4 regions of the Cellulomonas sp. KRMCY2 genome follow, and region 3 is predicted to be linked to each of the others. Evidence: riboswitches for the same ligand, from Rfam matches in the RefSeq annotation. Region 3 holds a riboswitch; each other region holds the start of a gene.
The links. Region 3 has a riboswitch for cyclic di-GMP ahead of K415_RS0117395 (BldC family transcriptional regulator). Riboswitches for the same ligand answer to the same signal wherever they lie in the genome.
Positions count from the first base shown of each region.

Region 1: another riboswitch for cyclic di-GMP. It lies ahead of K415_RS0107440 (hypothetical protein); the one in region 3 lies ahead of K415_RS0117395 (BldC family transcriptional regulator).
Region 2: another riboswitch for cyclic di-GMP. It lies ahead of K415_RS0105805 (BldC family transcriptional regulator); the one in region 3 lies ahead of K415_RS0117395 (BldC family transcriptional regulator).
Region 4: another riboswitch for cyclic di-GMP. It lies ahead of K415_RS0114245 (BldC family transcriptional regulator); the one in region 3 lies ahead of K415_RS0117395 (BldC family transcriptional regulator).

Region 1 is NZ_JAGF01000001.1:1,536,581-1,538,734, reverse strand. It holds gene pdhA (pyruvate dehydrogenase (acetyl-transferring) E1 component subunit alpha) at 1-902, opposite strand, end outside; cyclic di-GMP riboswitch class I at 1,218-1,291, shown strand; gene K415_RS0107440 (hypothetical protein) at 1,308-1,508, shown strand; gene K415_RS22630 (DUF805 domain-containing protein) at 1,573-1,905, opposite strand; gene hisC (histidinol-phosphate transaminase) at 2,004-2,154, opposite strand, start outside.
Region 2 is NZ_JAGF01000001.1:1,199,780-1,201,933, forward strand. It holds gene K415_RS0105800 (ATP-binding protein) at 1-689, shown strand, start outside; cyclic di-GMP riboswitch class I at 846-919, shown strand; gene K415_RS0105805 (BldC family transcriptional regulator) at 934-1,134, shown strand; gene K415_RS22550 (PKD domain-containing protein) at 1,215-2,093, opposite strand; gene K415_RS0105815 (DUF6318 family protein) at 2,096-2,154, opposite strand, start outside.
Region 3 is NZ_JAGF01000001.1:3,691,363-3,693,516, reverse strand. It holds gene K415_RS0117400 (Gfo/Idh/MocA family protein) at 1-814, opposite strand, end outside; gene K415_RS0117395 (BldC family transcriptional regulator) at 850-1,047, opposite strand; cyclic di-GMP riboswitch class I at 1,099-1,174, opposite strand; gene K415_RS0117390 (hypothetical protein) at 1,406-1,621, shown strand; gene K415_RS0117385 (hypothetical protein) at 1,770-1,988, shown strand; gene K415_RS23015 (Gmad2 immunoglobulin-like domain-containing protein) at 2,053-2,154, opposite strand, start outside.
Region 4 is NZ_JAGF01000001.1:3,018,145-3,020,298, forward strand. It holds gene K415_RS0114240 (MalY/PatB family protein) at 1-1,169, opposite strand, end outside; cyclic di-GMP riboswitch class I at 1,327-1,403, shown strand; gene K415_RS0114245 (BldC family transcriptional regulator) at 1,421-1,651, shown strand; partial or broken gene K415_RS25170 (zinc ribbon domain-containing protein) at 1,820-1,888, shown strand; gene K415_RS0114250 (hypothetical protein) at 1,916-2,154, shown strand, end outside.

The DNA.
Region 1 (2,154 bases), 2.2 Mb from region 3:
CCGATCGCGGTCAGGTGGGTGCGCAGCCGGTCGATCGGGTCACGACGACGCCAGTGCTCCTCCTCGGCGGCCGACCGGTAGCGCGTCGGGTCGTCCGAGGTGGTGTGGGCGCCCATCCGGTAGGTGTACGCCTCGATGAACGTGGGACCGCCACCGGAGCGGGCCCGTTCGAGGGCCTCGGCCGTGACGGCGTAGCAGGCGAGGACGTCGTTGCCGTCGACCCGCACGCTGGGCACCCCGAAGCCCTTGCCCCGTTCGACCAGCGGCACGCGCGACTGGCGTTCGGTGGGCTCGGAGATCGCCCACTGGTTGTTCTGGCAGAACAGGACGACTGGGGCGTTGTTCACGGCGGCGAAGACGAACGCCTCGTTGGTGTCCCCCTGGGAGGTCGCGCCGTCGCCGAAGTAGGCGACGACGGCGGCGTCCCGGGTCGGGTCCCCGGAGCCGACCAGACCGTCGCGCTGCAGACCCATCGCGTAGCCCGTGGCGTGCAGCGTGTGCGAGCCGATGACCAGCGTGTACAGGTGGAAGTTGTGCTCGCGCGGATCCCAGCCACCGTGGTCGACGCCCCGGAACTGACGCAGCACGTCGACGAGGTCCACACCGCGGGTGTGCGCGACGCCGTGCTCGCGGTAGGAGGGGAAGACGTAGTCCTGCGCGGCCAGGGCCCGGCCGGAGCCGACCTGGGCGGCCTCCTGCCCGAGGGCGGGCGGGAAGAGGCCGAGCTCACCCTGCCGCTGCAGGGCGGTGGCCTCGGTGTCGAAGCGTCGGACGAGCACCATGTCCCGGTACAGGCCGCGCAGGGCCTCGGGATCGAGGTGGGCGACCCGGGGCGAGTAGTCCGGGTGGTCGACGCGCTCCCCGGTGTGGGTCAGCAGCTGGACGAGGTCGGGCTCGTTCACGCAGGGTCCTTCCGGGTGGACGGCCGGCTAACTTACGTCAGCGTAGGCTACGGAACCGTAGGTTGTCGGTGGTCAGGCACCACAAAGCCGCGCAGGACAGCGTTGTGGCGATCCTCCAAAGGCGCCCGCCCGAGCGCGGGGGAGCCTCGTCGACGACGACCGGCGGATCCTGCTCGGCGATCGTGGCCACGGACCGCACGGCGCGGTCGTGTGTGACCTAGATCACACACGGAGCTCCTCAAGGATGTCCGGTATGTCGTCGATGACGGGAATGAGGCACACCCGGACCGTGACGAGTCGGGTCGTTCCTCACATCAGCGACAAGGGCAAACCCGCCGGAATGCGGGGACGCAAAGCCAGGGGCCCAGACGGGCAGCCCAGCTACCGAACGATGGGGAGACCGCCATGCGGGACACCGCCTCAGCCGCACCCTCTCGCGTGACGCCGGGACAGGTGGCGAACCCGTTCCGGGTCGACCGCGCGACAGTGACCCGGTGGGCGACCACCGGCAGGACCGCGTCGGCGCTGACGCTCGACGGCCTTCGCCGGGGCGTCGAGGCCGAGGTGTGCGAGTTCCTTGGAAGGGTCCCCACGCAGGTCCGCTGACGGCTCGTCCGGGTGTCCGGGTGTCCGGACGTCTGGACCGTCCGGGTGTCCGGCCGGTGGGGTCTCAGCGCCAGCCCGGGGGTGGCGGGCCACCTGGCCGGGGAGGACCGGGGATCGCCGGATAGCCGCCGGGATAGCCCTGGCCGGCGCCCTGCGCCGCCCGCAGCGCCCGCTGGACGGGCCACTCCGCGAAGGCGAAGACCAGGAACATCACGATGTTGACCACCGGCACCAGCATGATCAGGATCCACCAGCCGGAGTAGCCCGCCTTGCGGAGGATCGCCACGTAGGCGGCGATCCCGATCACCCACACGACGGCCATCACCCCGAAGAAGACCCAGGCCGCGGCCCCGGTGAGGTCGAAGCTCTCAGACCAGTCGTACAGGTCAGGATCCATAGGGCCGATCATGGCCCGGTCCGGCGCACCGGCGCCAGGGTCCGGCCCGTCCGCCGGCCCGGTCGGAGCCGGCCGGCCCGCTCGTCCCACCGGCCCGGTCAGAGCCAGCCGGCGGCGACCTCGAGGACCCGGTCGTTGGCGGTGGGCTCGCCCACGCTGATCCGCACACCCTCACCGGCGAACGGCCGCACCAGCAGGCCGTCGTCTGCGGCGTCGGCCGCGATCTCGAGGGTGCGGGCACCCGTCGCC
Region 2 (2,154 bases), 2.5 Mb from region 3:
ACTACCTCACCACGATCCGCGAGGTCGACATCGATCGCGTCGTCAGAGGGCGGCGGGATCCGCGACGGGTGGGGCGCGTGATCGCCTCCCTGGCCCGGAACACCGCGACCGAGGCGTCCCTGGCCACACTGACCCGGGACAGCGGCCAGGACGGCGAGCCGCTCGCTCGCAACACGGTCGACGAGTACCTCGACGTGCTCCAGCGCCTCATGGTCGTCGAGGACCAGCCGGCCTGGTCGACGCACCTGCGCTCGTCGGCGACCCTGCGCAAGACCCCGAAGCGTCACTTCGTCGACCCGTCGCTGGCAGCCGCGGCGCTCGGCGCGACCTCAGAACGGCTGCTCGCCGACCTCAACAGCCTCGGCCTGCTCTTCGAGTCGCTCGTCGTGCGGGACCTGCGTGTCTACGCACAGGCCCACGGGGGCGAGGTCCTGCACTACCGCGACAGCACCGGCCTCGAGGTCGACGCCATCGTCTCGACCGACGACGGTCGCTGGGGGGCCGCCGAGGTCAAGCTCGGGGCGGGACAGATCGAGGATGCGGCCCGGAACCTTCTGCGGTTCCGAGATCGCATCGACACGAGCAGGTCCGGTACCCCGGCCTTCCTGGCTGTGATCACGCCCTCGGGTCTTGGCTACACCCGACCGGACGGTGTCAGCGTGGTCCCGCTCGGGGCCCTCGGTCCCTAGGGCCAAGCGGACTGGTCCGCTCGCACCAGACGGCCGGCACCCCACGGTCCGCACAGACTGTGACGCAGGTCACACTCGTTGCTCCTCAAGGATGTCCGGTTTGTCGCCGATAGGTCATTTGAGGTAGCGCCGAGATGATCGGGACGCACCTCACGTCAGCGACAAGGGCAAACCCGCCGGAATGCGGGGACGCAAAGCCAGGGGCCCAGACGGGCCGCCCAGCTACCGAACGATGGGATTGACCATGCAGACCGCACCCTGGACGACGAGGTCCCTGTTGACTCCGGGCGAGGTGGCGACCCTGTTCCGGGTGGACCCCAAGACCGTGACCCGGTGGGCGAACAGCGGCAAGATCACCTCGGTGCGGACCTTGGGCGGGCACCGCCGGTACATCGAGTCCGAGGTCCGCGGCCTCCTGGGTGCGGTTCCCGCGCAGCCGCGCTGAGCCCTTGGCTGAGGCACCGGAGCCGCGCTGGTGCATGTTCTGCCGGCGCGCTGATGCACCTTCTGCCGGCAGATCCGGGGTCAGGAGCCGAGATCGTCGGCGACCAGGTGGGCGTGCGCCTCGAAGACCTGGGCGGTGAACGGCACTGATGTCGTCGCGGCCGTGCCGGCCACCGGGTACCAGGGCCCGGCACCGTTGACCTGGTACTGACCCTGCCACGTGGTGACCAGCTGCACGGCGAACTCCCCGGCCTGCCGGTACGGGTAGCTCACGGTGTGGTTCGGGTAGGGCGCACCGGGGTCGGTCGTGACCAGCGGTTCCGACCCGTCACCGAAGTCCCACGCGAACGCCACCGGCGTCGCGCGGACCGCGACCGGGACGCCGAGGACCGTGGTGGCCAGGGTCTGCGGGGCCGGGTCGGCGTACACGATCAGGTCCTTGTTGACCAGGCCGCGACCGTCGTCCGGCTGGTACTGCGGGGTCGAGGCGGTCAGCGGCAGACGCCGGAACTCCTCGACCGACAGGACGACCAGATCGGTCCCGTCCTGGCAGCCACCAGGATCGACCCGGCTCCACGGGCTGAGCCCGGCACCGGTGACCGGGTCGACCTCCCGGCGCTGCAGGGGCGCCAGCGGCACGCTGCCGTCCGCGCACACCTGTGCCACACCAAGGTCATCGATGCACTGGCGGTCGACAGCCAGCGGGTCCAGCTCACCACACCGGGGCAGCGGGACACGGCGGTACTCGTAGGTGATCGCCACACTGGCTTGGGTGGTTGTCCCGGGTTCCTCCGAGCCCGAGGTCTGCGAGTCGGTGACGACAACGCTCGACCCGTCAGCCCTCGAGGTGAGGCCTCCCGGCTCGTCGCCGTCCGTACTCGCCCACGCCATCGTGTTGGGTACCACGCAGGCGAAGGCGACGATGGCAGCGACCCGAACGCGGCGACCAGTGGTTCCCATGCTCACATCACCGACTCATCGCGGGCGTCACCAGTCAGGAGCACCCACCCCTCGGCCGCGG
Region 3 (2,154 bases):
CGTTGAAGTAGCCGGCCTCCCAGACCTGTGACGTCTCGTCGCCGGCGCGGGACAGGGTCAGCCGCCGCACGGTGTCCTGGATCAGGGCCCGGCCCTGGGTCCCGTTGATCTCCAGGCGGTGCGTGTCCGGGTAGGCGTAGGAGGAGTCGTACGTGCCCAGGAGCGTGCCGACGGCCCCGTTGGCGAGCTCGAGGGCGACGGCGAGCGTGGTGAACGTTCCCGGGCGGGTGCCGTCGTACATCTGGCACATGACCGAGACGATCGGTCCGCACAGGTGCTCGAGCATGTCGATCCCGTGGACCTGGGTCTCGATCAGGTTGGCGTGCGGTGACGTGCCCCAGTTGGGCTCGCCGCCGAACCGCCAGTCGGCGAAGACCAGCTCGCCGAGCTCACCGGCCTCGATCGCGCGCTTGGCTCGCTGCACCGGCTCGGCGTAGCGATGGTTGAGGTTGATCGCGAAGAAGAGGTCGCGAGCCGCTGCCTCCTCGAGCAGTGCGTCGGCCTCGTGCAGCTCGAAAACGAGCGGCTTCTCGACCAGCAGGGCAGCGCCGCGGCGGATCAGATGCATCGTCGGTTCGAAGTGCGCCTCGTTGGGCAGGCACACGGTCACCAGGTCGGGCTGCTCGCGATCCAGCATCTCGTCGAGGTCGGTGTACGCCGTCGTGCCGTAGGCCTCGGCCCGCGCTCCGGCGCGTTCCGGTGTCCGACCGACGATGGCGCACAGCGTCGTGTCCGTGCGGTGCGCGAAGACCCGTGCGTGCTGGTCACCCCACTGGCCAGCACCGACGACGGCAACTCTGAGCTTGGCGTCCATCCCACCACCGTGTCACACCGGTGTGGGCGGCGGGGTCAGTTCTGCGAGCCGCGCGGCTGCGGGACGCCGACCAGCAGGCCCCTGACCTCACGCTCGTCGTACCGGCGGTGACCGCCGAGCGTGCGGATCGCGGAGAGCTTGCCGGCCTTGGCCCAACGGGTCACGGTCTTGGGGTCGACGCGGAACATCGCGGCGACCTCGCTGGGGGTGAGCAGACCGCTGGTGGCGGTCATGCGGCGGGTGGACGTGGTCGACACCTTGGGTGTCATCTCAGCTCCTTGCCATTCGGTGAGCCCGGCCGACCCGAGGGTCCCGCTGGCTTTGCGTCCCCACCTTTCGATGGGTTTGCCCTTTTCGTTGACATTGAGCAGTTTGCCCGTTCCTGGCCACAATGCCATAGGTCCTCAGTCCCTTGCGCCCGGTGGGCGGGGCGCGGTTGCGGGCGCCTCGAAGTCGCGCTCGGGCGGCGTGCCGTGCTCTTGATCTCGTTCATCGGGACAGCGCCGGCCGCCGGTCCGGGGCGGACCGGTAGGACGTTCGGGCACACTGAGGCAGTGCCGGCCCACCCGGGCCGCGGGGACGAGGTCGGCGATGGACGGTCGGAGCCTCCTGGTCGACGTCCTGATCGGCGCGGCGACCAGCCTCGTGGTCCTGTGGCTCCTGCTCGTCGTCGCCCTGGTCGTCCTGCGCCCCGGCCGGGCGACGCTCGGCGAGGTGCTGCGGATCCTGCCTGCTGTGGTGCGGCTGCTGCCCCGACTCGCGCGGGACCCGACGGTGCCGCGCGCGGTCAGGGTCGGCTCTGGTTGAACGCCGGACGGACTGGCCGTGCTGATCCAGCTCGCCGGTCGGGCCACCGCGGTCCCGTGACCAGCCGGCCGGACGCGGCCGGGACCGGCGGGGCCCGTCACCCGATCGATCTCTGGACAGCGCCGTGGCCAGGGAGGATCGTCGAGGTATGGGAGAGGTCATCGCGTTGCCGCTGGCCGGCGCAGCGGCCCTGTCCGACGTCCGTGGCCAGCACCGGGCGCTGCAGGTGACCTGGCACGAGCGCGACGAGGTGTTCGTGGTGAGCACCTGGCGGTTCGGCCGGTGCGTCGCGAGTGTCCGGCTCGCGCCGGCCGATGCCGCGGCACTGATCGGCACGCTCGCCGAGGGTCTCGCCAGGCGGTCCTGAGCACCAGCCGACCCGGGACCTGCCACAGCCGCTTCGCGTGCGCCCGGCCGACCGTGCTGCGTGCTCAGCTGACAGTGATCGTCTTCGTGTCGCTCATCGGCACGCCACCGGCACCGTCGGACGGGTCGTCCTCGGTGACCACGATCGTGTAGGTACCCGGCGGCAG
Region 4 (2,154 bases), 670 kb from region 3:
AAGCCCCGCCCGGCCCGACCGCAGGCCGCGCCGTCGGTCAGCGCCACCCCGGTGCGTTCGCCGATCCATCGCGCGAGGTGGTCGTGCGGCGCGTCGGGCGACGCCGCCAGTGCCGCCCGCAGGTCGAGCCAGGCCAGGTAGGTGCCCTCCGGCGGGACGTGACCGATCTGTGGTGCCCGCTCGGCCAGGACGTCGGCCAGCGCGGCACGGTTGCCGTCGAGGTGCTCGACGAGCGCGCCGAGCCAGGGCCGGCCGTCGCGGTACGCCGCTGTGTTGGCGACCACGCCGAGCGTCGAGGCGCCATGCGTCGCGAGCATGTCGAACGACGCCCATCTCGCCTCGTCCGCGTCGTTGCTCAGCAGGATCTGCGCGCACTTGAGCCCGGGGATGTTCCACGCCTTCGACGCTGAGGTCGCGGTCACGGTGTGGGCGGCGGCAGCTGGTGAGATCGAGGCGTAGGGGATGTGCCGCGCGCCCGGGTAGACCAGCGGCGCGTGGATCTCGTCGGAGAAGACCCGCGCACCGTGCCGGTCGACGACCTCGGCCAGCGCGGTGAGCTCGCTGCGCGGGTAGACCCGACCGGTCGGGTTGTGCGGGTTCGTGAGGAGGACGAGGTGCCCGCCGGCACGGATCGCATCGGCCAGGGCGTCCAGGTCGAGAGTCGTCCGCCGGCCGTCCGGTACCAGCGGCACCTCGATGACCTCGCGGCCCCACTCCTGCGGAGCGGTGACGAACGGCATGTAGGCCGGTGTGGGCACGATCACGGGCGAACCCGGTCGGGAGAAGTGCTCGATCGTGATGCGCAACGCCTCGAGCACGTCGGCGACCGGCTTGACCCACCGTGGTGGCACGTCCCACCCGTACCGCTCGCTGTGCCATCGCGCGCAGGCGTCGGCCAGCTCGGCGCGCAGGGCCGGGGGGAGGTAGCCGAACGCGCCGGCCTCGGTCGCGGCGTGCAGCGCAGCGGTGACGGCCGGCGCCGTGCCGAAGTCCGACTCGGCCACCCACGCGGCGATCTCGGTCGGGAAGGCCGTCCACTTCAGGCTGCCCCGCCGACGCAGCGCACCGGCGTCGAGCCGGTCGAGGTGATCGAGCAGCGCGAGCGGGTCGAGCGGCGCCCGTCGGTCGAACCCGTCCGGTACCTGGTCCAGCTCGGCGGATCGACTCATCCCCGCAACCTAGCCCGGCGGACGTGGTGTGCTCGAACCTCTCCGATGGGTCGAGGGCACCACAATCGACCCCGAATCACGCGCGAACGGGTGAAAAACCCGGGAAACGCCGTCCTGGCTTTGCGTGGATGTCCGGATTGTGTGACCCTGTCCGTGTCAGCGACAAGGGCAAACCCACCGCGAGGTGGGGACGCAGAGCCAACGGGACCCCATGGGTCGGCCGGGCACACCGAACGACAGGAGCGCACATCATGTCCTCACAGACCGCGCAGTCCGCAAACCGCACCGCCGCCCCCGGCGCTCTTCTCACTCCTTCCGAGGTCGCGAGCATGTTCCGCGTCGACCCGAAGACCGTGACGCGGTGGGCCAAGGCCGGCAAGCTCTCGGCCATCCGGACGCTCGGTGGCCACCGCCGCTACAGCGAGGCCGAGGTCCGCGGCCTGCTGACCGGCGTCCCGCAGCCCCGGGCCAGCGAGGACTGACAGGCTTGACGAGGGCCCCACCCGACTCGACGGGTGGGGCCCTCGTCATGTCCGCGCAACCGCTACGTTCGGGATGCGTCCGACGACGGAGCCGCTGCGCGCTCGCGCAGGTGCGTCGGCGCACGGACTCGCACAGGTACGCCGGCGCACGGAAGGGACGCACATCTGATGCCTCGTTGCCCATCGTGTGGCGCGCATGCCGAGCCGGACGCCCGCTCCTGCGCGTCGTGCGGGTCCCGTCTGCCCGAACCGTCGGAGCCGCGCGTGGCTCCGCCTTCGCCGCTGCCGCCGGGAGCCACGCCCCGCAGCCGGGGACTGCGTCCCGCGATCGTCGTCCCGGTGCTCGTGCTCGGGGTCGCGGTGGTGGCCGCGATCGGGTTCTCGATCGCCACGGCGAACGTCCAGACGGCCAAGCAGGACCGGTCCGACCCGTCGACCGGACCCGGGACGACGCAGGGGGCCGAGCAGCGCGGCCCCGGAGTGACGTTGCGGCCGGTCGCCGG